Regions from separate parts of the Ensifer sp. Root558 genome, predicted to be linked through region 2. Evidence: predicted binding sites of a transcription regulator. Region 2 holds the regulator's gene; the other holds the start of a gene.
What was found. The regulator LexA, encoded in region 2, represses DNA repair genes until DNA is damaged. The targets are predictions, from matches to a motif close to TGTTCNNNNTGTGTTCNG.
Positions count from the first base shown of each region.

Region 1: a site for LexA is predicted at 6,503-6,520, ahead of ruvC (crossover junction endodeoxyribonuclease RuvC). Genes of this name have one in related genera too.

Region 1 is NZ_LMGC01000001.1:1,135,503-1,146,087, forward strand. It holds gene ASD63_RS05610 (glycosyltransferase) at 1-819, shown strand, start outside; gene ASD63_RS05615 (NAD(P)-dependent oxidoreductase) at 816-1,706, shown strand; gene ASD63_RS05620 (hypothetical protein) at 1,886-3,094, shown strand; gene ASD63_RS05625 (metallophosphoesterase) at 3,220-4,122, opposite strand; gene ruvB (Holliday junction branch migration DNA helicase RuvB) at 4,123-5,166, opposite strand; gene ruvA (Holliday junction branch migration protein RuvA) at 5,263-5,880, opposite strand; gene ruvC (crossover junction endodeoxyribonuclease RuvC) at 5,947-6,459, opposite strand; gene ASD63_RS05645 (LLM class flavin-dependent oxidoreductase) at 6,630-7,631, shown strand; gene ASD63_RS05650 (HAD hydrolase-like protein) at 7,642-8,271, opposite strand; gene ASD63_RS05655 (YebC/PmpR family DNA-binding transcriptional regulator) at 8,343-9,089, opposite strand; gene ASD63_RS05660 (hypothetical protein) at 9,175-9,657, opposite strand; gene ASD63_RS05665 (MBL fold metallo-hydrolase) at 9,676-10,512, opposite strand.
Region 2 is NZ_LMGC01000035.1:357,773-368,357, reverse strand. It holds gene eutB (ethanolamine ammonia-lyase subunit EutB) at 22-2,370, opposite strand; gene adhP (alcohol dehydrogenase AdhP) at 2,532-3,557, opposite strand; tRNA gene ASD63_RS28215 (tRNA-Ala) at 3,934-4,009, shown strand; gene ASD63_RS28210 (hypothetical protein) at 4,163-4,765, opposite strand; gene ASD63_RS28205 (hypothetical protein) at 4,884-5,516, opposite strand; gene ASD63_RS28200 (hypothetical protein) at 5,840-6,136, shown strand; gene lexA (transcriptional repressor LexA) at 6,373-7,095, shown strand; gene ASD63_RS28190 (hypothetical protein) at 7,184-7,516, opposite strand; tRNA gene ASD63_RS28185 (tRNA-Cys) at 7,723-7,796, opposite strand; gene ASD63_RS28180 (thermonuclease family protein) at 7,949-8,683, opposite strand; gene ASD63_RS28175 (hypothetical protein) at 8,895-9,188, opposite strand; tRNA gene ASD63_RS28170 (tRNA-Asn) at 9,348-9,422, shown strand; gene ASD63_RS28165 (deoxyribodipyrimidine photo-lyase) at 9,521-10,585, shown strand, end outside.

The DNA.
Region 1 (10,585 bases), on a different contig from region 2:
CCTCCCCAAGCCGACCATGCCTATGTGACGCTCGTCACCAATGCCGATTATGCGCTTGGCGCCCGCGCACTGGCGCGCTCCATAACACGCACGGGCACGAGGGCCGATATCGTCGTGCTGCACACGGGCGGCGTTTCTGTCGATGTACTGGCGCCGCTTGCCGAATTCGGCTGCCGGCTGGTGGAGACCAACCTTCTGCCGCTTTCCGACGCCTTCAACGCGCGCCACCAGCGCCGGAACGTGCATGATAAGGCGCCCTTCACGAAAGGCCGAAAGCCCGACTTCCACTCGCCGCTCGACAACTTCTGCAAGCTCCGGCTCTGGCAGCTTACCGAATATCGGCGCTGCGTCTTCATCGACGCCGATGCGGTCGTGCTCCGGAACATCGACCGGCTGTTTGCCTATCCGGAATTCTCCGCTGCCCCCAATGTCTACGAAAGCCTTGCGGACTTTCATCGGCTGAATTCCGGCGTCTTCGTCGCCGAACCGTCAATGGCGACCTTCGACAGGATGATCACCCAGCTTGATGCGCCGGACGCCTTCTGGCCGCGCACCGACCAGACCTTCCTGCAAGCCTTCTTCCCGGACTGGCACGGTCTGCCAGTGACGATGAACATGCTGCAATATGTCTGGTTCAACCTGCCCGAACTCTGGGACTGGGGCTCAATCGGCGTGCTGCACTACCAGTATGAAAAGCCCTGGGAGACGGATCATCCGCGCAGGGAGGCCCTGCAGCCGCTTATCGATCTCTGGCATGGCTACCTGACAGGAGACGATATTCCGGACATCGCATCGCTCACCAACCCGGTCCGCCGATGACCCGCGTGCTTGTCTCCGGCGGCACGGGCTTCGTCGGCCGCTTCATCGTCGAGCATCTGCTGCAGGCGGGGTACGAGGTTGTGATCGGCGGTCGCACGCGGGGCCCAAACACCTTCTTCAGCGGGCCTGTTGGTTTCGTGCCCCTGTCGCTCGATCCGACGAGCGATCACAGCGCGGCCTTTGGCAATGTCCAGTGTTTCGTCCATGCCGCCTTCCAGCACATCCCTGGCCGATATCGAGGCGGCGAAGGCGATGATCCCGAGAGCTTCCGCCGCGCCAATCTCGATGGTTCGGTCCGGCTTTTCGAAACGGCACGCGAACAGGGCGTAGGTCGCTGCATCTTCCTGTCGAGCCGCGCCGTCTACGGAACGCACCCAGCAGGCGCCGTGCTGTCGGAGGGATCGACCTGCCATCCCGAGAGCCTCTATGGCGCGCTCAAGCTTGCGGCGGAGCGGCAACTAGAACTGCTGGGCACGGACGACTTCAGGACAGCAAGCCTACGCGTCACCGGCGTCTACGGAGCACCGGGCAACGGGGCGTCGCACAAATGGCAGGCCCTGTTCGACGACTATCTGCAGGGCCGCCCGGTTGCACCGCGGGCCGGCACGGAAGTGCATGGCGACGATGTCGCAGCCGCCGTGCGCCTCGTGCTCGAAGCGGAAACGCGCCGCTTGCCGGTTTCGGTCTTCAACGTCTCCGATATCCTCGTCGACAACAGCATCATTCTGGAAATCGTTCGCCAAATCACCGGTTGTATGAACGACCTGCCCGAACCGGCCGCATTGACCGAATTCAACGCGATGGACTGTGGCCGTCTGCGCGCGCTCGGCTGGACGCCGGGCGGGCTCCCGCGGCTGCACGAGACGATCGAAAAGCTGCTCGGCTGAGACCCTGCGTAGAGCCGTTCTGTGTCGATCAAGGACTCCTTTAAGGAGTATTAATTTACAATTTAATACCCCAGGTTGCCGCCGAAAATCCGAGCTATCTTGGCTGCGCGGAACGGTTCCGGTCCGTGCAAAAAGCTCAACCCTCCCGTCGATCGACGGCGCTTCGAAGGAAATCAATCATGCCTATCGAGACGTTGAATCCTGAAGTCTGGAAGCTTGTCGGCACTTTGAACGGTGAATGGAAAACGAATGGCGGCAAGGATTTCGGCTGGGGCACGGTCAAGACCTCATCGCAAACCTTGACTGCAAACGCCTTGCTTTCGGTCTACAAGCTGATGCGCGGCAACCAGAATCTGACGCGCGACTACTACCTCGTCGTCGGGGATGTCTATCACGGCATCCAGGGTTCGCCGTCCACTCCGTCGTCCAACTGGGTATCGGTCGGCTTTTACGCCAATCACATGAAGCTGCGCCTCGAGACGAACTCGCAGCAGGCGCGGCTCGTAACGTTCGGGCCGAACAGCACCGTCGAGCAAGCGACGATCAGTTTCTCGATCGGCGGCGAACTCAGCGCCGAATACAGCAAGGAAGGCCCGAAGGGCGGCGCCTCGCTCAGCGCCAATGTCGGTGTCAGCTTCACGGCCTCCGAGGTTTCGTTTGCGGCACGCCCCGCAACGCAATCGATCGAGTGGCAGGCGAGATTGCCCCATGTCGGCTGGGTTTCGGCGGGAGTGCCGGCAAATCCCGGTCGCCCGTCCTATGCCGGTTACATCTGGAATGCGGCCGCGATCATCGAGGTCCCGCAAGGCGCGACGCCCAACTTCAAAGGGCGCTTCGAAGTGGACTTCGAGTTCAATTGGACGCGCGGCATTCGCAAGCGGTCGTTCACGCCCGAGATCGATCTCGTCTACCAGTCCCTTACCAGGACGGGCACCAGCGACATCGAGGTTATTCCGCCGCTGCCGACGATACTGGAGACATTGCGCTCCCTCGCCTCTTCGACCGGTCGGGACGGCAAGACCGACACCTTCCTGGCAGCGCTGGAAAACTCTCGTGTGATCGATGCGCTCGGCGACAGCAATCTTGACCAGATCGTCATCGCGCCAACCAACCTGGCCGTCCAGACTTACTTCGACCAGCACCCGCAAATCGCGCTTGAGGCCGTTTCGCCGGCAAACCAGGCCTGGCTCGATAGCTGGGTCGCCGAACGGATCATCAGCACACCGCCCGGCTCTGTTGAACTGGCAACACTCAGTGCGTCGGTAAAGAGCATGAGCGAGGGGGAATGGTACCAGTGCGCGGACGGCCTGCTGCTGGTCACCGACACCTATGAGGTGGCGTCCGGCCTGCGGGGCGCAGTGCGAAGCGGAGCCATCAGGGCCGCCTGACGCACCGTGACAAACGGGCGCCCTGCTCGGCTCAACAGAGCGGGCGGGCGGAAGCAAACAGGCCTGGCGTCGTCTTGATGCCAGGCTCTTTCAGCGCAAGACCGAACGAACCTGGAATTTGTCGCTCAGCCGAGATCGATCACCACGATCTCCGGCGGCATGCCGAAGCGAACCGGCGCAAGCGAGCAGCCGAGACCGCCGGAAACGATCAGATTGCAATCGTTCTCGGTCACATGGCCGTAGGCGTAACGCTCGCCGAAACGCGAGGGCACGACCGGCGCATAGCCGAGAAACCGCACCTGGCCGCCATGGGTATGGCCCGACAGTGTCAGCGCGACACGCGACGGAACACGCGGGAACACATCCGGCTCATGCGCCATGAGGATGACCGGATCGGTATCGCTCACCTGGGCGAGCGTACCATCGAGATCGTCGAGACCGCTCATGCGCTTGCGTTGCCACTTCTTGCCGGGCACCAAGGCAAGCTGATCTTCGAGGCCAGCGATCCAGAAGCCCTGCCCCTCCTTCTCCAGTCTCACCGCCCGGTTGCTATAGACGTTGATGCCGACGTCCTGCAGCGCCTTGTGCCCGAAGGTCGGCCCGCCGCCGTTCTTCTGCGCGGTCCGGTCTTCCCACCAGTCATGATTGCCCATGACCGCGTGGACGCCGAGCGGCGCCTCGAGTGTGGCCAGCGCCTTCGACCATTCGCTGGAATGCACATAGCTGGTGACGAGGTTCATGCCGGCCACATAGTCGCCGAGCAGCAGCGTGATATCGCCGCCAAGGCTGTTGGCCTGCCGGCAGATCGAAGCGATACGGCTTGCCGGCATCCAGGGCTCGCACGCGTGGATGTCGGTGAGCACGACGGCGCGCAGCTTGAGGCCTGGTGTCCAATTGGGTGGCGTCAGTTTGTATCGGGTGACGTTCAGCCGGGCCAGAGGTTCGACGGCAAAGGCGTAGCCGCCCAGTGCCGCCATGCTGACGATACCGCCGCCGATCAGTTTCAACAATCCGCGGCGGCTGATCATCTAGTCGTCGTCCTCTAATGTCAGGCGAAACTGGGTCGCCTCCATCTCCTTGGGGGGATTAAGGCCGATATGTTTCCAGGCATTGGCGGTCAAAATACGGCCGCGCGGCGTGCGTTGGATGAAGCCCTGCTGGATCAGATAGGGCTCGATGATGTCTTCGATCGCATCACGCGGCTCCGAAAGGCCCGCAGCGATGGTCTCGATGCCGACGGGACCGCCGCCAAAGTTCTGCGCGATCATGAAGAGGTAGCGCCGGTCGAGCTGGTCGAGGCCCATATTGTCGACGAGCAGCCGCGTCAGCGCCTCGTCCGCGAGCTCCTTGGTCACGGCTTCGGCACGCGCCACTTCGGCGAAGTCGCGCACCCGGCGCAACAGCCGGCCGGCGATGCGCGGCGTACCGCGGGCGCGGCGGGCGATCTCGCGGGCGCCGTCGTCGGTCATGCCGAGGCCCATCAGCCGGGCGCCACGCCGGACGATCGATTCCAGCTCTTCGACCGTGTAGAAATTGAGCCGCACCGGAATGCCGAAACGGTCGCGAAGCGGCGTCGTCAGAAGCCCGAGGCGGGTGGTTGCCGCCACCAGCGTGAACTTCGACAGGTCGATCTTCACCGACCGCGCCGCCGGGCCTTCGCCGATGATGAGGTCGAGCTGGAAGTCCTCCATCGCAGGATAGAGGATTTCCTCGACGGCCGGATTGAGCCGGTGAATTTCGTCGATGAAGAGCACGTCGCGCTCTTCGAGATTGGTGAGCAGGGCTGCGAGATCGCCGGCCTTGGCGATCACAGGGCCGGAGGTCGAGCGGAAATTGACGCCGAGCTCCTTGGCCATGATCTGCGCCAGCGTCGTCTTGCCGAGCCCGGGAGGGCCGACGAAGAGCACGTGGTCCAGCGCCTCGCCGCGATTTTTTGCCGCCTCGATGAAGATCTTCAGGTTGGCGCGCGCTTCCGCCTGGCCGGTGAAGTCATCCAGCGTCTGCGGGCGCATGGTCGCATCGAGGTCTTCACCGCGCTTTTCCGGCGTTATCAGGCGTGCGGCGTCAGTCATGCGTTCGTTCCATTCGGTCGGGCAGCTCAGCGCTGCAACCCGTCATCATGCCGGGCACGATGCGTTCTGCCTTCTGTGCCCGGCCAAGGCAAGCGTTCATCGCGCCAGCTCTTTCAGGCCAAGGCGAATGAGCTTGGCGCTGTCGCCGCCTTCGCCGCCGTTCTTCAAGGCCGCAGCAACGGCATTGGCCGCCTGGTCGCGCGAGTAGCCGAGATTGGTGAGCGCCGAAACCGCATCGGAAACCGGCGCGGAGGCGACGCCTTCGCCAAGCTCCTGCTTGAGGCCGATCGAGGCCGACATCTCGCCGGCGAAGGACGGCGCCTTGTTCTTCAGTTCCGTGACGATGCGCACCGCCACCTTGGGCCCGACACCGGGCGCACGGGAGACGGAGGTCTTGTCCTGCAGCGCGATCGCATTGGCCAATTCCCCCGGCGTCAGGGTGGAAAGCACGGCCAGCGCCACTTTCGAGCCGACCCCCTGCACGCTCTGCAACAGCCGGAACCATTCCCGCTCCAGCGCCGTCAGGAAGCCGAACAGCTTCAACTGGTCTTCGCGCACATACGTCTCGATGAAGAGCACCGCCGCCTCGCCCGCCGATCCGAGCCTGGACAGCGTGCGCGCCGAACAAAAGGCAACGTAGCCGACGCCATGCACATCGAGCACGACGTGATCCTCGGCGATCTCGTCGATGGTACCCTTCAATTTGCCGATCATGTGGCGTCTCTCGCGGTGGGTTCTGGATGGTCACCGGACCATCGGAAATTATCGTGTCGGGCGCAACTACGCCATCAATGCGGCAAGCCGGCTCGTCACCGATTGCCGGTTGTGGGCATGGCAGATAGCGATCGCCAGTGCGTCCGCCGCATCGTTGCCCTTGAACTCGGCCTTCGGCATCAGAACCTTCAGCATCATGTGGATCTGCTGCTTCTCGCCATGACCGACGCCGATCACCGCCTTCTTGACCGCGTTCGGCGCATATTCGGCGACCCTGAGGCCTGCTCGTGCCGGCACCAGCATGGCGATGCCGCGCGCCTGGCCGAGTTTCAGCGTCGCTGTCGCGTCCTTGTTGACGAAGGTCTGCTCCACCGCCGCCTCGTGTGGCTGATAGCTGTGCACCACCTCGGCAAGGCCGTCATGCAGCTGGCAAAGTCTGGAGGCGAGGTCCATGTCGCCATCCGACGTCACCGTGCCCGAGGCGACGAAACGCAACGAATTGCCGAGCGTCTCGATGATGCCCCAGCCGGTACGACGGAGCCCCGGATCGATGCCGATGATGCGAATCGTGGTCTGCATGAATTTCACCCTATGATGTCAGTCCGGACGCTGCCAGCAAAAAGTGAACAAAACAAAAACATACGCACAGTGGAGGCGCGGCCCCAGGTTTTCTTCGGCACCGCCCTTGGATTGAGGAAAATTGAGCTTACATAGCCTTGCATCAATTTCTCTCAATAAAGGCCTTTGCCATGGCGACTTTCTCCGTCCTCGATCTTTCCCCGATCACTGAAGGCGGCAGCGTCGCCCAATCGCTGGAGAATTCGCGCCGTCTGGCCCAGGCGGCCGAGGAGAACGGCTACACCCGCTTCTGGCTGGCCGAACATCACGGCATGAAGGGCATCGCCAGTGCGGCGACCTCGATCGTGATCTCGCACGTGGCGGCAGCGACGAAGACGATCCGTGTCGGCTCCGGCGGCATCATGCTGCCGAACCACTCGCCGCTTGTCATCGCCGAACAGTTCGGAACGCTCGCCGCCCTCTACCCCGGCCGCATCGACCTCGGCCTCGGCCGTGCGCCCGGAACCGACATGCGCACCGCCCAGGCCCTCCGACGCAACATGGAGGCGAGCGGCAACAACTTCCCGAACGACGTCGTCGAACTGCAGGCACTGCTCGGCCCCGTCGCCGAGGACCAGAAGATCATCGCCGTGCCCGGCGCCGACACCAATGTGCCGATCTGGCTGCTCGGCTCAAGCCATTTCAGCGCCCATCTCGCCGGCATGCTCGGCCTGCCCTTCGCCTTCGCCTCGCATTTCGCGCCGGACATGCTGCTCTCGGCGCTGGAGATCTACCGCGAGCGCTTCACCCCCTCCGAGACCCTTGCCAAGCCGCAGGTGATGGTCGGCGTCATGGGGGTTGCCGCCGATACGGACGAGGAGGCGAACTACCTCTTCACCTCCATGCAGCAATCCTTCGTGGCCCTGCGCCGCAACGCGCGCGGGCAGTTTCCGCCGCCGGTCCAGTCGATGGATGGGCTTTGGAGCTATGACGAGAAGATCTTCGTCGACCATTCGATGATGTATGCGGTGGTCGGAGGGCCACAGACGATCCGGCGCAAGATCGGGGCGTTCCTCGAGCAGACAAAGGCCGACGAACTGATCATCTCCATGCCGATCTTCCACATGCAGGCGCGGCTGAATTCGCTTCGCCTCTTCGCCGACGCCCAGCGCGATCTCGCCAAGGCGGCGTAAAGCCGGCCGATCAGATCGCCCCGAAAGCGGGTGCGATCTCTTCCAGATTGGCAAAGAACCGATCCGGCCCGAGCCCTTGCAGGAAGACCGGGTCGGCATAGCCCCAGGCAACCGCACCGGCCGCCACGCCCGCCTTTCGCGCCGCATCGATATCGCGCGCCTCGTCGCCGATCGCCAGGATGCGAGCCGCATCGAGGCCGGAGTGCCGGATCGCACGCTTGAAGTGCTGTGCCTTGCCGAAAAGCGCGGCACCGCATTCGAAGAGGTCAATCGTCGCTGCCGCTTCGCCGAGTGCGGCGCGAATACCCTGCTCCGCGTTCGAACTCACGATCGCAATGCCGATGCCCGCCGCCTTCAATTTCCAGAGAAGCTCAGCGGCGCCCGGAAACAGCCGGACGCTTGCCGCTTCAGTCGCCATGGCACGGCGCATGAAGGTGGCGATCTGCGGCAGTTTCCAAACGGGCACGCCGAGATGCGCGATGATCTCGCGGCTGCCCATGGTGCGCAACGACTGGAACTCCTCGACCGAGAGTTCGCGGAAGCCGTAGCGCCGTGCAGCCGCGTTGCACGCCGTCATGAAACTCGCCGCCGTATCGGCAAGCGTGCCGTCGAAATCGAAGATCGCGAATTCATAGGTCATCGGGCCATCCAAAGAAAAACCCGCGGCCTTTCGGACGCGGGTGAAAATTCTGCGAGCGACGGTCGTCCCAATCAGGCCGACAGCTTCGCCAGGATCTCGTCCGAGACTTCGAAGTTCGAATAGACGCTCTGGACGTCGTCGTCGTCTTCAAGGATGTCGATGAGCTTCATCAGCGACTGCGCCTTTTCTTCATCGACCGGAACGGTGTTCTGTGCCTTCCAGATCGCCTTGACCGTTTCGGCTTCGCCGAGCGTGTCTTCGAGCGCCTTGGACACTTCGCCGATCGCTTCGAAACCGCAGATGATCGTGTGGCCGTCCTCGTCGGTGGTGACGTCGTCGGCACCCGCTTCGATCGCCGCATCCATCACCTTGTCGGCGTCACCGACGGAGAGCTTGTAGGTGATCTCGCCGACGCGATCGAAGGAGAAGGAAACCGAGCCGGTTTCGCCGAGCGCGCCGCCGGCCTTGGTGAAGGTCGAGCGCACGTTCGAGGCGGTGCGGTTGCGGTTGTCGGTCAAGGCTTCGACGATAACGGCAACGCCGCCCGGGCCATAACCCTCGTAGCGGACTTCTTCGTAGTTCTCCGCGTCGCCGCCGGAGGCCTTCTTGATCGCCCGTTCGATGTTGTCCTTCGGCATCGACTGCGCCTTGGCGTTCTGGATCGCCAGGCGCAGGCGCGCGTTCATCGCGGGATCGGGCATGCCCGACTTGGCGGCAACCGTGATTTCGCGCGCGAGCTTGGAAAACATTTTCGAGCGCACCGCATCCTGACGGCCCTTGCGGTGCATGATGTTCTTGAACTGTGAATGGCCAGCCATGGCACCCTCTGCATGCATTAATTTGAATGGAATGGGGCGCCTTATAGTTTTATTGCCGCTTTCCGTCCAGCCGGGGGGCGGTTTTTCAGTTGGCAGAGACCTGCGCGCGGCTCAAGAGGAAGCTGTGTCCGTCGTCACGGCGGCAGGAAAGGCCAGTGCGTTCCGACACGCAGGAGAACGGCCGTCGCGACCAGCTTTGCCCATAGTCGAGCACAGTCCCAGTCGAACAGCAGCTGGGATCGCCGACGGCGTGATTGAGCGTGGCGGCTCCCGCCCGGCCAAGGGTCGCCCTGACATAACGCGGCGCGACGATATCGCAGGCCAGCTCCGGACCGCCATCGGCGGGCTGATAGACGGACGTGCCGCCAGCCGGCGTGTAGATACAGCCGATATTGCCCGAGGGCATCGCGAAGATCTCCGGCTCACCCGCCGGTCGGACCGTGGTCTCCGGCTGGCTTTGCGGCTGTTGCCCCTCGGGAGACGGCATGCGCGGCGGCGGCGCGCCACCGGCCTCGGCAAGAGTCGAGAAGGAGAGAAAGAACGATACGCCAACCACGAGCAACTTCATCGGGCGATCCCAGGATGTTCAAACGCCCTTGAGGATATAAATCAGTGGTTTGCTTGGCAAGGAACGCAGGGATACTTTGATACTGGCGCTGTCGGCGTAACGCTTGTCGTAGTCGTCGCCGAACATGTCCAGAAAGGCGTCGATCGGCGGGCCACGGCGGTGCATCGGCAGGATCAGCGAGGCGCGCAGCCGGCTGACCACCCGGCTCATGCTCTCGGCACCCATGGTCAGGCCGCCATCGACAGGCACCATGAGCACGTCCAGCCGGCCGATCTGGCTGTAGTGGCTGTCGTCGAGTTCATGGTGCAGATGGCCCAGATGCCCGATGCAGAGATCCGCCACCTCGAAGATGAAAATCGAGTTCCCGTCGTGCTCCATGGCGCCGCCGCCGGCGCGGATGTCGGTCGTCACGTTGCGGATGTAGGCGTCGCCGACCACGAGATCGTGGCGCGCCGGTTGGCCGCTATCGCTCCAGCCGTGCAGCACGGTCTTGATCGCCGGATCCGGCGTCAGCGTGTAGTGGCTCGAATGCGCCTTGTTCATGGTCGCGACCGTCGGCGGCATCGACGGTGCATACCAGCCGCTATAGTCGGTTGCGATCAAGACGCCGCCGGGCGTCTCGATCAGGAAGGTGGAATGGCCGAGATAGCTGATTGTCACCTCGCCGGCCGTCGTCTGCCCCTTGGTGGCAGCCGCGGGCGTGAAACTGGCAAAAGTCGCCTGGGGGAGCGTTTCGGCGATCGCCTGGCATTGGCTGACAGGGCGCGGCTGTTGCTGCGCATGGGCGACCGATGGCCAGAACGCGTGGATGAACCATATGGCGGCGAATGTGTAGACAAAGTACCGGAGCATCAGCCTTCACCTCTCTCACTTGCCGCCTGACCTCGGGCCTTGGGGGCACGCGGCGGGCAGGTATTGAACAGCGAAT
Region 2 (10,585 bases):
TGCCCTGTAGCGCGTTTGTGGTCACCCGAATCGCCGGCTGCCGTTTACGTCCTTGCCGATGATCTCCCGGATAATGGTCAGGGTTTCCTTCGCCGCCTCCCTGGGTGCGAGTGCGGTATCGGCGACGTTGCTGACCAGCTTCGTCATATCGTGATCGATATCCTTCTCAGCCCAACGCTTGCCCTTCGCAACCGTGATGTAGACCGAGTAGGCGTGGTGCATGGTTCCGGGCCGCTCGCCGATGATGTGGAGAATTCCGCGAAACGTGTTGGGATCGGCGTCGGCAAACAGCATCTCGCCAATCCGGTAGCCGGCCCGCACTCTGCCGCTGGTGACCAGGATATTCTTGTCGCTCACCGACACGCCGGCATCGCCGAGCAGCCTGCGCATCTCCTCCAGGTAGGGCGAAAGATGGCCGTCATCCATGATGGCCTTGGCGTTCAGACCATCTGAGATGACAATCTGGCCCTTGGGCATATCGCCTTTCCAGGACGTCCTGATCGCGTCAATCGCCCTGATTGAGTCCGGGCTCAGCGTTTCACCGGTCGTCGGATGCGCGATGTAGTCGTTCCGGTCCTTGGACAGGGTGCGAACCGGAACGACGCTGGGCACTGCCGCTATGAACTCCGGCGTAAGCTCGGCCCAAAGAGAGAGTTTGGCGTCGTCATAAAGACCCCTCACTTTCGTCGCGAGCGACGGGTTGAGATCCCATATCTTCTCACCGTGGCCCGTGGCCAGGTCGACGCCTCTTGCCTCGACCTCCGTCATCATCCGCCTGCCCTCGGCGTAAACGGCGTCCTTGGAGCGCTTGTCCCCCTTGGCGAGGCGGTACTGATAATAGACCCAAAGAGGATCGCCGTATTTTGACGTGTAGCTGTTGTCCTTGCCGACAATTCCAAGGCGTTTGTAGAAATCCCACATCGCATCGTTGACCTTGAAGCCGAACTTATCCCTCACGCGTACGTGGTCCTGGAATGCGGTCGTGAGATAGCTCAACATCGGGTCGTTCTTGGTCGGCAGAGCAATCAGATAGGCCGGATTGGCCGGCATGATCTGATCCTGGCACCAATCCAGATCGTCCAGGCTGACGGTCATGTGCAGGGTCGTGCATATATCGAGACCGATGGTCAGCCCATGGAGCTTGCCCATGACCATGTCCTCGAGGCAGCACCGAACGAGTTGTTCTCGGCTCTTGAAGACCTCCGGCCCAATGAAGCCGGCGACGTCGTTGACATGCAGCCATGCGCCTTTCGGCTGCACTTTCGCAAGCTCCATGCCGACAGCCCGGCTGAACCCGTACTTCCGGGACTCAAGCACCATCATGTCGACGCCGTTTGCCGCGCCGTTGGTGAATTCCGAGCCCTGTCCGGTTTCGAAGTAAAGGCCGTACCGCTCCCCTGCCTTGGCGCGCGCATATTTCAGGATCTTCTCATTGGTGATGTCGAAGATCTTGTTGCAATCATCCGTACCGGCAAGGCTCTGGAACACGGTGGAAACTGTGCCGGGGAAGTCTTCGCTTACCTCACCTTGGACGTCGATGTGAGCGAGCACGCACCACGGAATGACGTCGACCAGCTTGAACGTATCCGCGATGTCCTTGAGCGCCCGCTCCACCGTGACGACGCTGTCGACGGTGCTGTCCACCGGGTTGGTGCCGATGACGATGTCGCCGGTCGCATAGGAAAACGCATCGAAGACCTGCCACATGATGTCGTCGGGGTGGTCGGTCGGCGAATTCGGCTGGATACGTGCGCCCATGTATCCCTTGGCCCCCAACTTGGTGCCGGGCATGACATTGAAAATCTTCTGGCTGACGGCGATCAACTCTTCATTGCTCATCAGCTTCGGCACGCAGCCGATGGTATCGCTGGTCAGGCCATGCATGACGCCTTTGATCTCATCTTCCGATTTGGTCAGAAGAAATTCCTTCAGCTGGCCCATCGTCCAGTCTTTCAGCTTTTCTTGTTGAGCCCTGTCGGTGGTCTGCCAAATCAGTCGTTGCAGATCGTCCTCAAACAGCGGGTGCTGATCGAGGTCTGCGATCTTCGTTCTTGCCAGGAGGGCTCGGGCGTTCGTTCGGGACGTATCATTTTCCGCAGCCACAGCGATCGTCTGGTCTCCTTCCTTGAACGCATTCGCGCATCCCAGAACTTGCCGATAGGTCGTCTCGTCAAAGCCGCCCTTGATCCTGCTGATATAGGCAAAGATGTCCTCATCCTGCTTCACGTCGTCGATCACGAGGTTGCTTGGGCCTGGCGCGGCACGGGCAGCATGACTGTAGGCTGTAAGCGTGGCCGCCGCAGTTCCCGCCACCAGCAGGAGATCGCGCCTGGACAGTGCATGCTGGTCTGAGAACATGCCTTTGCTCATTGCCATTTCCTTTCTGCAAAAGGTCTATCGGCATCTCGCCCGACGGCCCTCTGGTGACCGGCGATCTAAGGAAGGCGCATAAGAGTAAATGCTCGACACGTGTCCCTTGGGCATCGACACGGACCCGGCGAGCCTCGACCAGCCGGGCCTGTCAAAGTCGATTACTGCAGGCTCATCACGATGCGACCGTCGATCTTCCCGGCTTCCATGCGGCGGAAGATCTCATTGATATTCTCGAGGCTATCCCACGAAAAATGCGGCGCGACTTTGCCTTCAGCGGCGAACTGGAGCGACTCTTCCAGGTCCTGGCGGGTGCCGACGATCGATCCACGCACGGTGATGCGCTTAAGAACAGTCTCAAAGACCGGCACCGAGATCATACCTGGGGGCAGGCCGACGAGCGCCATGGTGCCGCGCGAACGCAGGAAACCGAACGCCTGTTCCATCGCAGCGGGCGAGACTGCAGTCACAAGCGCTCCATGCACGCCGCCGGTGGCCTTGATCACCTGCTCGACCGCATCCTTGGCCTTGCCGTTGACTGTCAGGTCGGCGCCCAATTGCTTTGCAAGTGCCAGCTTGTCGTCGAAGATGTCCGCCGCGACGACATGCATGCCCATCGCCTTTGCGTACTGCACGGCCATGTGGCCAAGCCCCCCGATGCCGGAGATGGCAACCCATTCACCGGGACGGACTTCCGTTTCCTTCAACCCCTTGTAAACGGTGACCCCGGCACACAGAACCGGCGCGGCAGGACCGAACTCCAGCCCATTGGGCAGGCTGCCGACGAAATCAGGATCCGCCAGGCCATATTCGGCGAACGTCCCGTTGACCGAGTATCCCGTGTTCGACTGGGCCGCACACAGCGTCTCCCAACCGGTGCGGCAATGCGGACAGTAGCCGCAGGCGCTGTGAAGCCAGGGAACGCCGACCCTGTCGCCCTCTTTCACTCTTTTGACACCGGCGCCGACCGCCGAGACATAGCCGACCCCCTCGTGCCCGGGAATGAACGGTGGGCTGGGCTTCACCGGCCAGTCGCCATTTGCAGCATGGAGATCGGTATGGCAAACGCCCGTTGCTTCGTATTTCACCAGGATCTGTCCCGGCTGCGGCGTGGGCACTGCCACTTCCTCGATCGTCAGGGGCGCGCCGAATTGCCGAACGACGGCTGCCTTCATCGCCTGAGCCATTTGCCAATCCTCCTCCAATCGCCGGGCCACGGAGAGGTTTCTTTGGGAACAGTGGGCCGGCAGGGGCCTATCTCACATACGAAAATCGTGTAATTGGCTCGAGCATCATGGCGCTCACAGCCAGTGCCCGGACGTCATTTCCTGCTTGGCGTATACCGCCAACACTTCAACGCGGTTCACGTAGCGCCATCGTCAGGTTGCAGCGTAAACCCGCCGGCAGAGTTCGACAATGGGTGGAGTGCAGAAGCGGTTCAGAGACCGACCGCCTTCGGCGCCCGGCCGGATCGAACAACGCATATCGTGCAACGGCGTTCGAGCGGGCGCGCTGGCGCGCGTATTGACAGGATCGGCGCCGGTCGTGTTGACTGAATGCTACGGGGCCGTAGCTCAGTTGGGAGAGCGCCGCAATCGCACTGCGGAGGTCGAGGGTTCGACTCCCTTCGGCTCCACCAAAACGATCAGAAGGTGCCCGGTTGCCGAGGTATCGGAACAGCGGCTGATTTGTCATCAGCAGATCGCCAGTTCGAGTCTCTCTGGGGACACCGCCATGCTAAGCCACCGTCCGGCCTTCGCGAAACGCTGCCCGATCCCGTGGCCACCTGCTTTCAGAGGCTGAACGGATCCCGCGCCGAGCGCTTCTCGCTCGGTGCATTGAACGGGTCGGCTTTCTTCTCCTTGGACTTGCGGCCCTCGTCGGCGATAATCTCGTCGACCGCCCGCTGGCACTTCATCAGCTCGTCGGCCGCCGGGCCGGTGCCGCGCAGGCTGAGATTTGCGATGACGCGATCTTCAAACGCGATGGCCAAGGCCCGCTTGCGCACGAAGCCCGTCAGGAACTCGGCGTCGGTGACGTTCACGAACAGAAACTTTCCGCTCGCATCACCGGCAGCGGTCGCCGAAGCGCTCCAGGGATCGGTCTTGTCGAAGCGGAAGGTCAGGTCGTACTCTTTGCCGACCTCGAGCGACCTCCAGTCGTCGCTGGCGAAGCTCATATAGAGCGGCGACTCGGAGCCCTTGGGATAGAACCCAAGGCGCAAGGTGACCCCGCCGTCGAATACCGATGAGATGAAGCAGGAGCCCTCCATCGAGGTGTCGGAAGCAACGGTCCAGCCGTCGACATCCTTCCACTTGATGATTTCGGACTCCTCAGCCGCGGCCGATCCCGCGGCGATCAGACAGCTTACCAATCCGACCAGCAATCTACGCATGCAAAACCCCCGTTTGCCCGCATTTTGATAGGTCCCCCCGTCACTGTCGAGGGTACCTAGCCGATCCCAGGCAATATTTTAGGAATATTCACCTCTCTGCGGCAAGCGGACGCGCCCATCACATGGCGAAAGGATCTTTCGACGACTTGGTCTGGCCGCCGCCGGCAAAGGGATCGTTGTTCGGCGCATTGCCACCGGCACCCGCAAAGGGATCGTTCGCCGCTCCCTGACCGCCATTCGGGATCAAGGCGCTCACCGCCTCCTGGCACTTGAACATCTCGCTTACCGCCTTCATCGAATCACGCAGGCTGAGGCTCGCGACGACGCGCCCCTCGAAGGCCAGCGCCAAGGTGTTCTTGCGAACGAATTCGGTAAAGAAGTCGGTGTTGGAAAAGTTGACGACAAGGGCCCTGGCGCCGGTCAGATCAACACCGAACGCAACGGCCGGCCACTGACGACCACGGTCGAGCTGCAAGGCAACATCGTATTCCCGCTGCGGCTCGATGGACTTCCATTCGGCATTGCCGATCGAAAGAAACGCCAGGTTCGTCGATCCCCGCGGATAAAAGCCGATACGAAGGATAGCGCCGGCGTCATAGCTCGTCGCCGCGTAACACGAGCCGCCCAGGGAGCGATCGGATCCCACCGTCCAGGCGTTGATCCGTTTCCAGATATTCGAACGCCCTTCTTCGGCAGACGCCGCTCCAGCCGTGAGCAACAGGCCGAGCACCACCAACGACAATCTATGCATGCAACCACCCCACTTTCCACGCAAAGTTATCTTTTTTTAGAGGCCTGTCGAGACGGTGAAGGCCCTTCCCCGCAGGGATTTTTGCGCGCCCCAGGCCCGATGCGAAAGCTGGCAGCTCCGATGCATTCTCCGCGCCGGTCCATGAAGAACGGCCGAGACGAGGTTGAGATCGAGCGGCTGGCGCAAATCAGCCACAGCCTGCGGGCAAAGAGCTGTTGAACATGGCAGAGTGATCGCCATGCTTGCTGGACTTCGGAACGAAAGCGCGGTTCACATCGTTTACCAACCCGTAGTCCCACCCCTTCATCAAGTGGACGATCACCGTGCTTGCCGCCCTGCTTCTCGCTTCGATAGTCGCATCGCCCAATATGCCTGACGTCAAGCTCAGTGCCGCGACGGTGGATGAACTCCAGACCGATTTCGAACGGGCCGTGCCGTGCCATCAGATCGATGGACGCAATGTTTGGAAGGGCGCGCTCGCCTTCTACATCCAGTCCTTCGTTTATGACGGCGATACGCCCGTTGCGACCGATGCGGCCGACGCAGTGCTTCCGGAAGACAACAGCGCCGAAACGGTGAAGGAGTTCGAAGACGCCTGCTCGGCCTCGCAAGCGACTTAAGTCTCTCCGCGAAGAGAGCCGCGATTCGTTCGAATCACGCGCGCGATTGACCTGCCCGGCGCTGTTTTGGGACGCAACCGTCGCCGAAAACCGCCCCGCTCCCGCAAAAGTGACCAATCGCCCCCCACAGAAGCAGCCAATTGCCTGAATTCACGGAATTTTAGGCACTTGCGGAACACATATGGAACAGATAGTGTCTGTTCTTGATTTGTTTCACGCCTCTGGAGCGACGTGCCATGCTGACCCGCAAGCAACAGGAATTGCTTCTGTTCATCCACGAACGCATGAAGGAGTCGGGCGTACCGCCGTCTTTCGATGAAATGAAGGATGCGCTCGACCTTGCGTCGAAGTCCGGCATTCACCGTTTGATCACGGCGCTCGAAGAACGCGGGTTCATTCGCCGGTTGCCGAACCGGGCGCGCGCGCTCGAAGTCATCAAGCTTCCGGAAGCCTACGCCGCCGGCCAGCAACAGCCGCGCAGGGGCTTCTCGCCGAGCGTGATCGAGGGCAGCCTCGGAAAGCCGCCGGCCGCCGCTCCTGCCACGCCGAAGCCGGCGCCGGTCGCCGAAAGCACGTCTGTTTCCGTCCCGGTGATGGGGCGCATCGCTGCCGGCGTGCCGATCTCGGCGATCCAGAACAACACCCATGACATTACCGTTCCGCTCGACATGATCGGCAGCGGCGAGCATTACGCCCTCGAAGTAAAGGGCGATTCGATGATCGAGGCCGGCATCTTCGATGGCGACACGGTGATCATCCGCAACGGCAACTCGGCCAATCCCGGCGACATCATCGTGGCGCTCGTGGACGACGAGGAAGCGACGCTGAAGCGCTTCCGTCGCAAGGGCGCGTCGATTGCGCTCGAAGCGGCCAACCCCGCCTACGAGACGCGCATTTTCGGACCGGATCGCGTGAAGATCCAGGGCAAGCTCGTCGGGCTGATCCGCCGCTACCATTGAATTCCAGGCAGAACGCCGAATCAAAAGAGCCTCGCCACTGAAAGTGGCGAGGCTCTTTCCGTTTAAGGCGACCTGAAATCCAGATCGCTTATTCGTGGATCGTGTATTCGCCGAGTTCGCAGAGATCCTGCGTGTCCTCGGTCGTATCGAGGGCCGAGCCTTCCTCGAATTCGAATCGCATGTCGTATTTGCAGACGTCCCGCCCGTCGGCAATGGTGATCTCCATGCTCTCGCCGGGGTTCAGGACCTGCCGACCGAAAACATCGTCTTCCCATTCATTGACGCCGACCGGCGACGTATAGAAATTCGTCAGTACCGCGCCGGTGTTGTTCTTCAGCTGGAAAACCAGGTCGTCCGCGCGCGCCTCCATAGCGGTCGCCGCAAAACACGCCAACGCCGTCAGGATCAGTCTCTTTTTCATTGATGCCATTGCCTCCGTTCTTAATGTTGACGGACGCTACCGATACGGTTGATCTCAGCGGAGTCATCGTTCCCCCTCTACCGAATTCACCGAAGCGATAAGATCCGACGGAGGCATAGGCGACGTGGCTTGCGCGGACGTGTCGCGAATTTTACCGCGCTGCCCTAAGGCAGAACGCCAAACCAAATTTAACGAGGTGAGATTATTGGAGGCCTCGCCCGGAATTGAACCGGGGTACAAGGATTTGCAGTCCTCTGCGTCACCACTCCGCCACGAGGCCTCACAGCTCGGATAACCAAGCGTTGGCGCGGATTTAGAATGATTGCAGAAAAACCGCAAGAGGCATTTTCTGAAAAACGCGCCGTCGATTTGCAGGACGGATACTTTCCACAGAACGATCGACGATGTCCGCCGATCGTCTCCCAGCTGATCTCAGCACCAGGGCGTCGGGCGCCCTTCCCACGGCCGCACGAGCCCCTCGGAAACGAGTACACGTCCAAGAGATTGGTCACCGCGGGTGACCAGGCGCAGTTTCTCGCCGGCCTTGGCATCTGATCGCCCTCCCGCCGAGATCAGCCTGAAGTCGCCTGCATTCAGCAATTCGCGCAGGCGCTGCTTGGCGTAGAAGCCGCGCGAACGCTCCTTGTCGCAGCTTGCCTGGCGGATTCGCGGCGCATCGACATCGGCGACGCGGATCGTCTCGCCATGGAAGACGAAGGTCGCGCCATCGATCACGCAGTTGTCGTTGCGAATGCCGCAAAAATAGAACTGATCGGTACGGATGGATGCCGTCTTCACCTCTTCATTCGGCCGCACGAGAGGGGTTGGCGGCGTGACGCCGACATTCACCGACGGCACCGGGGCGGCCAGGGCAACCTTCGTCGCCGGGTTGGGCTTCGGATTCGGTTTGTGCCTATCCGCCTGCTGGGCAACGCGCTCCTGCGCTTCAGGAACCGCGCGCTGAGGCTTCGGCTTCGTTTCCGATCGCGATGCAAAGGCCATGACATCGGAAACCACCGGCCAGTGCCGCAACTCGGCGCGATGGTCGTAGGCCATGACGCCGCCAAGGGTGAGCGCTGCGGCCAGATACCACGGCGCCATGCCGCCCTGTTTGCTGGTGCTTCGGCCCGAACTGCGGCGTCGACGTTTCGTAGTGGCTTTGGCCATCGGTCCCCATCCTGATTCGAGACCGCATTATGCGTTTGATGGGTTGCCGAAAAGTTTTCGAGGGCACCCCAACAGAGGGGAAGACCGCCAGGAACCGGTCATTCGCCTGCGCGGCCACGGCCCTTGTTGAGAGATTCGGAATTGCTACGGGACGGCCAAAACTGCCGACCGCCCTGCCCTCGACAACAAGATCGTTAAATCGGCGTCCGCCTCAGGAGCCGTTCGACGAGTTGGCCTTCCCGCGCCAGCGCGCCCACCAGACGGCCAGACGACGACGGCGGCGGCGAACCGAGGGAATGTCGTGGGAAAGCACGATCAGGCCCAACGGTATCATCCAGAAGCCCAGCACGGGCAAGAAACCGAGAAAACCACAAAACACCAGCAGCGAACCCAGCAGGATGCGCAGCAGGGGCGAGTCGGGCAACGCGATACGCCATTTTCCCAGCACGATCTGTCGTGTTTGCGGATCAATGCCGAAATGCGTCTGCTTCCTGTTTTTATTCATCATTCCCTATCCGGCGTGTTTTCCCACAATTGGGGACTTCTCCACAGCCTCGCAACGGAACTTGTCATTTTTTTTGAAAAAAGCGCTTGGCAAATCAGAAAAGCATGCGTATTAGCAGCCTCACTTCTGAAGCGCACAGCACAACAGCGGCGCGGATGATCCCTGGTAGCTCAGCGGTAGAGCATTCGACTGTTAATCGACAGGTCGCCGGTTCGAATCCGGCCCGGGGAGCCACTTTCTAAAAGAGCCATTTGCAGCGATGCGAATGGCTCTTTTTCATTTTGCACCTATGTTCTCCAGGTGATCAATCCCCAACCTCCCGATGGTTCTTCATGACAAAGGCCGCGGCGCCGCCCATCATCGTCTGGTTCCGCAAGGATCTCCGCCTGGCCGACAATCGCGCCCTCTCGGCTGCCGCCGGCGAGGCAGCCGTCATTCCCCTCTATATTCGCGAACCCGCCGACAGCGGCAACGGTGCGCTCGGGGCGGCGCAGGCGTGGTGGCTGCACCATTCGCTCGAGGCCTTGGGCGCAAGTCTCGCGCGGCACGCTTCTCGCCTCGTTCTTCGATCAGGCGCGCCGCTTGACGTGATTGTCGAGATTGCGCGCGCAAGCGGTGCGGAGCGCATCTACTGGAACCGGCGCTACGACCCGAACGGCATCGCCACGGATACCGCGCTCAAGAAGGCGCTGGCCGAGCGGGGAATCATCACGGAGAGCTTTGCAGGACAATTGCTGCATGAGCCCATGCGGCTGCTGACGACGACGGGCGGCCCCTACCGCGTGTTCACGCCGTTCTGGCGCGCGCTCGAACTGAAAAACGAGCTGGCACCGCCGATCGACCGGCCGCACCATATCGCAGCCCCGGGAGCATGGCCGCGATCGGAACGCCTTGACGACTGGTCGCTGCTGCCGACGAAACCGGACTGGGCGGCGACATTCAGCGAGGTCTGGACGCCGGGCGAAGACGGTGCGGCCACCCGTCTCGAAGAATTCGTCGATGAGAAGCTCGACGCCTACAAACGCTGCCGCGACATTCCCGACGCGGATGGCACATCCCTGCTCTCGCCTCATCTCGCCTTTGGCGAAATTTCGCCGGCGCAGGCCTGGCATGCGGCAGCTGGGCCCCAGGCCGATAGCGGCGAAGGGGCGGCCACCTTCCGCAAGGAACTCGCCTGGCGCGAATTCTCCTATCATCTGCTGTTTCATTATCCGGAGCTTGGCCGCCGCAACCTCGACCGTCGATTCGACCGCTTCCACTGGCTGAACGACGAGGACGATTTTACTCGATGGACCAGAGGGCTCACCGGATACCCGATCGTCGATGCCGGCATGCGCCAGCTATGGCGCCACGGCTACATGCACAATCGCGTTCGCATGATTGTCGCCTCCTTTCTC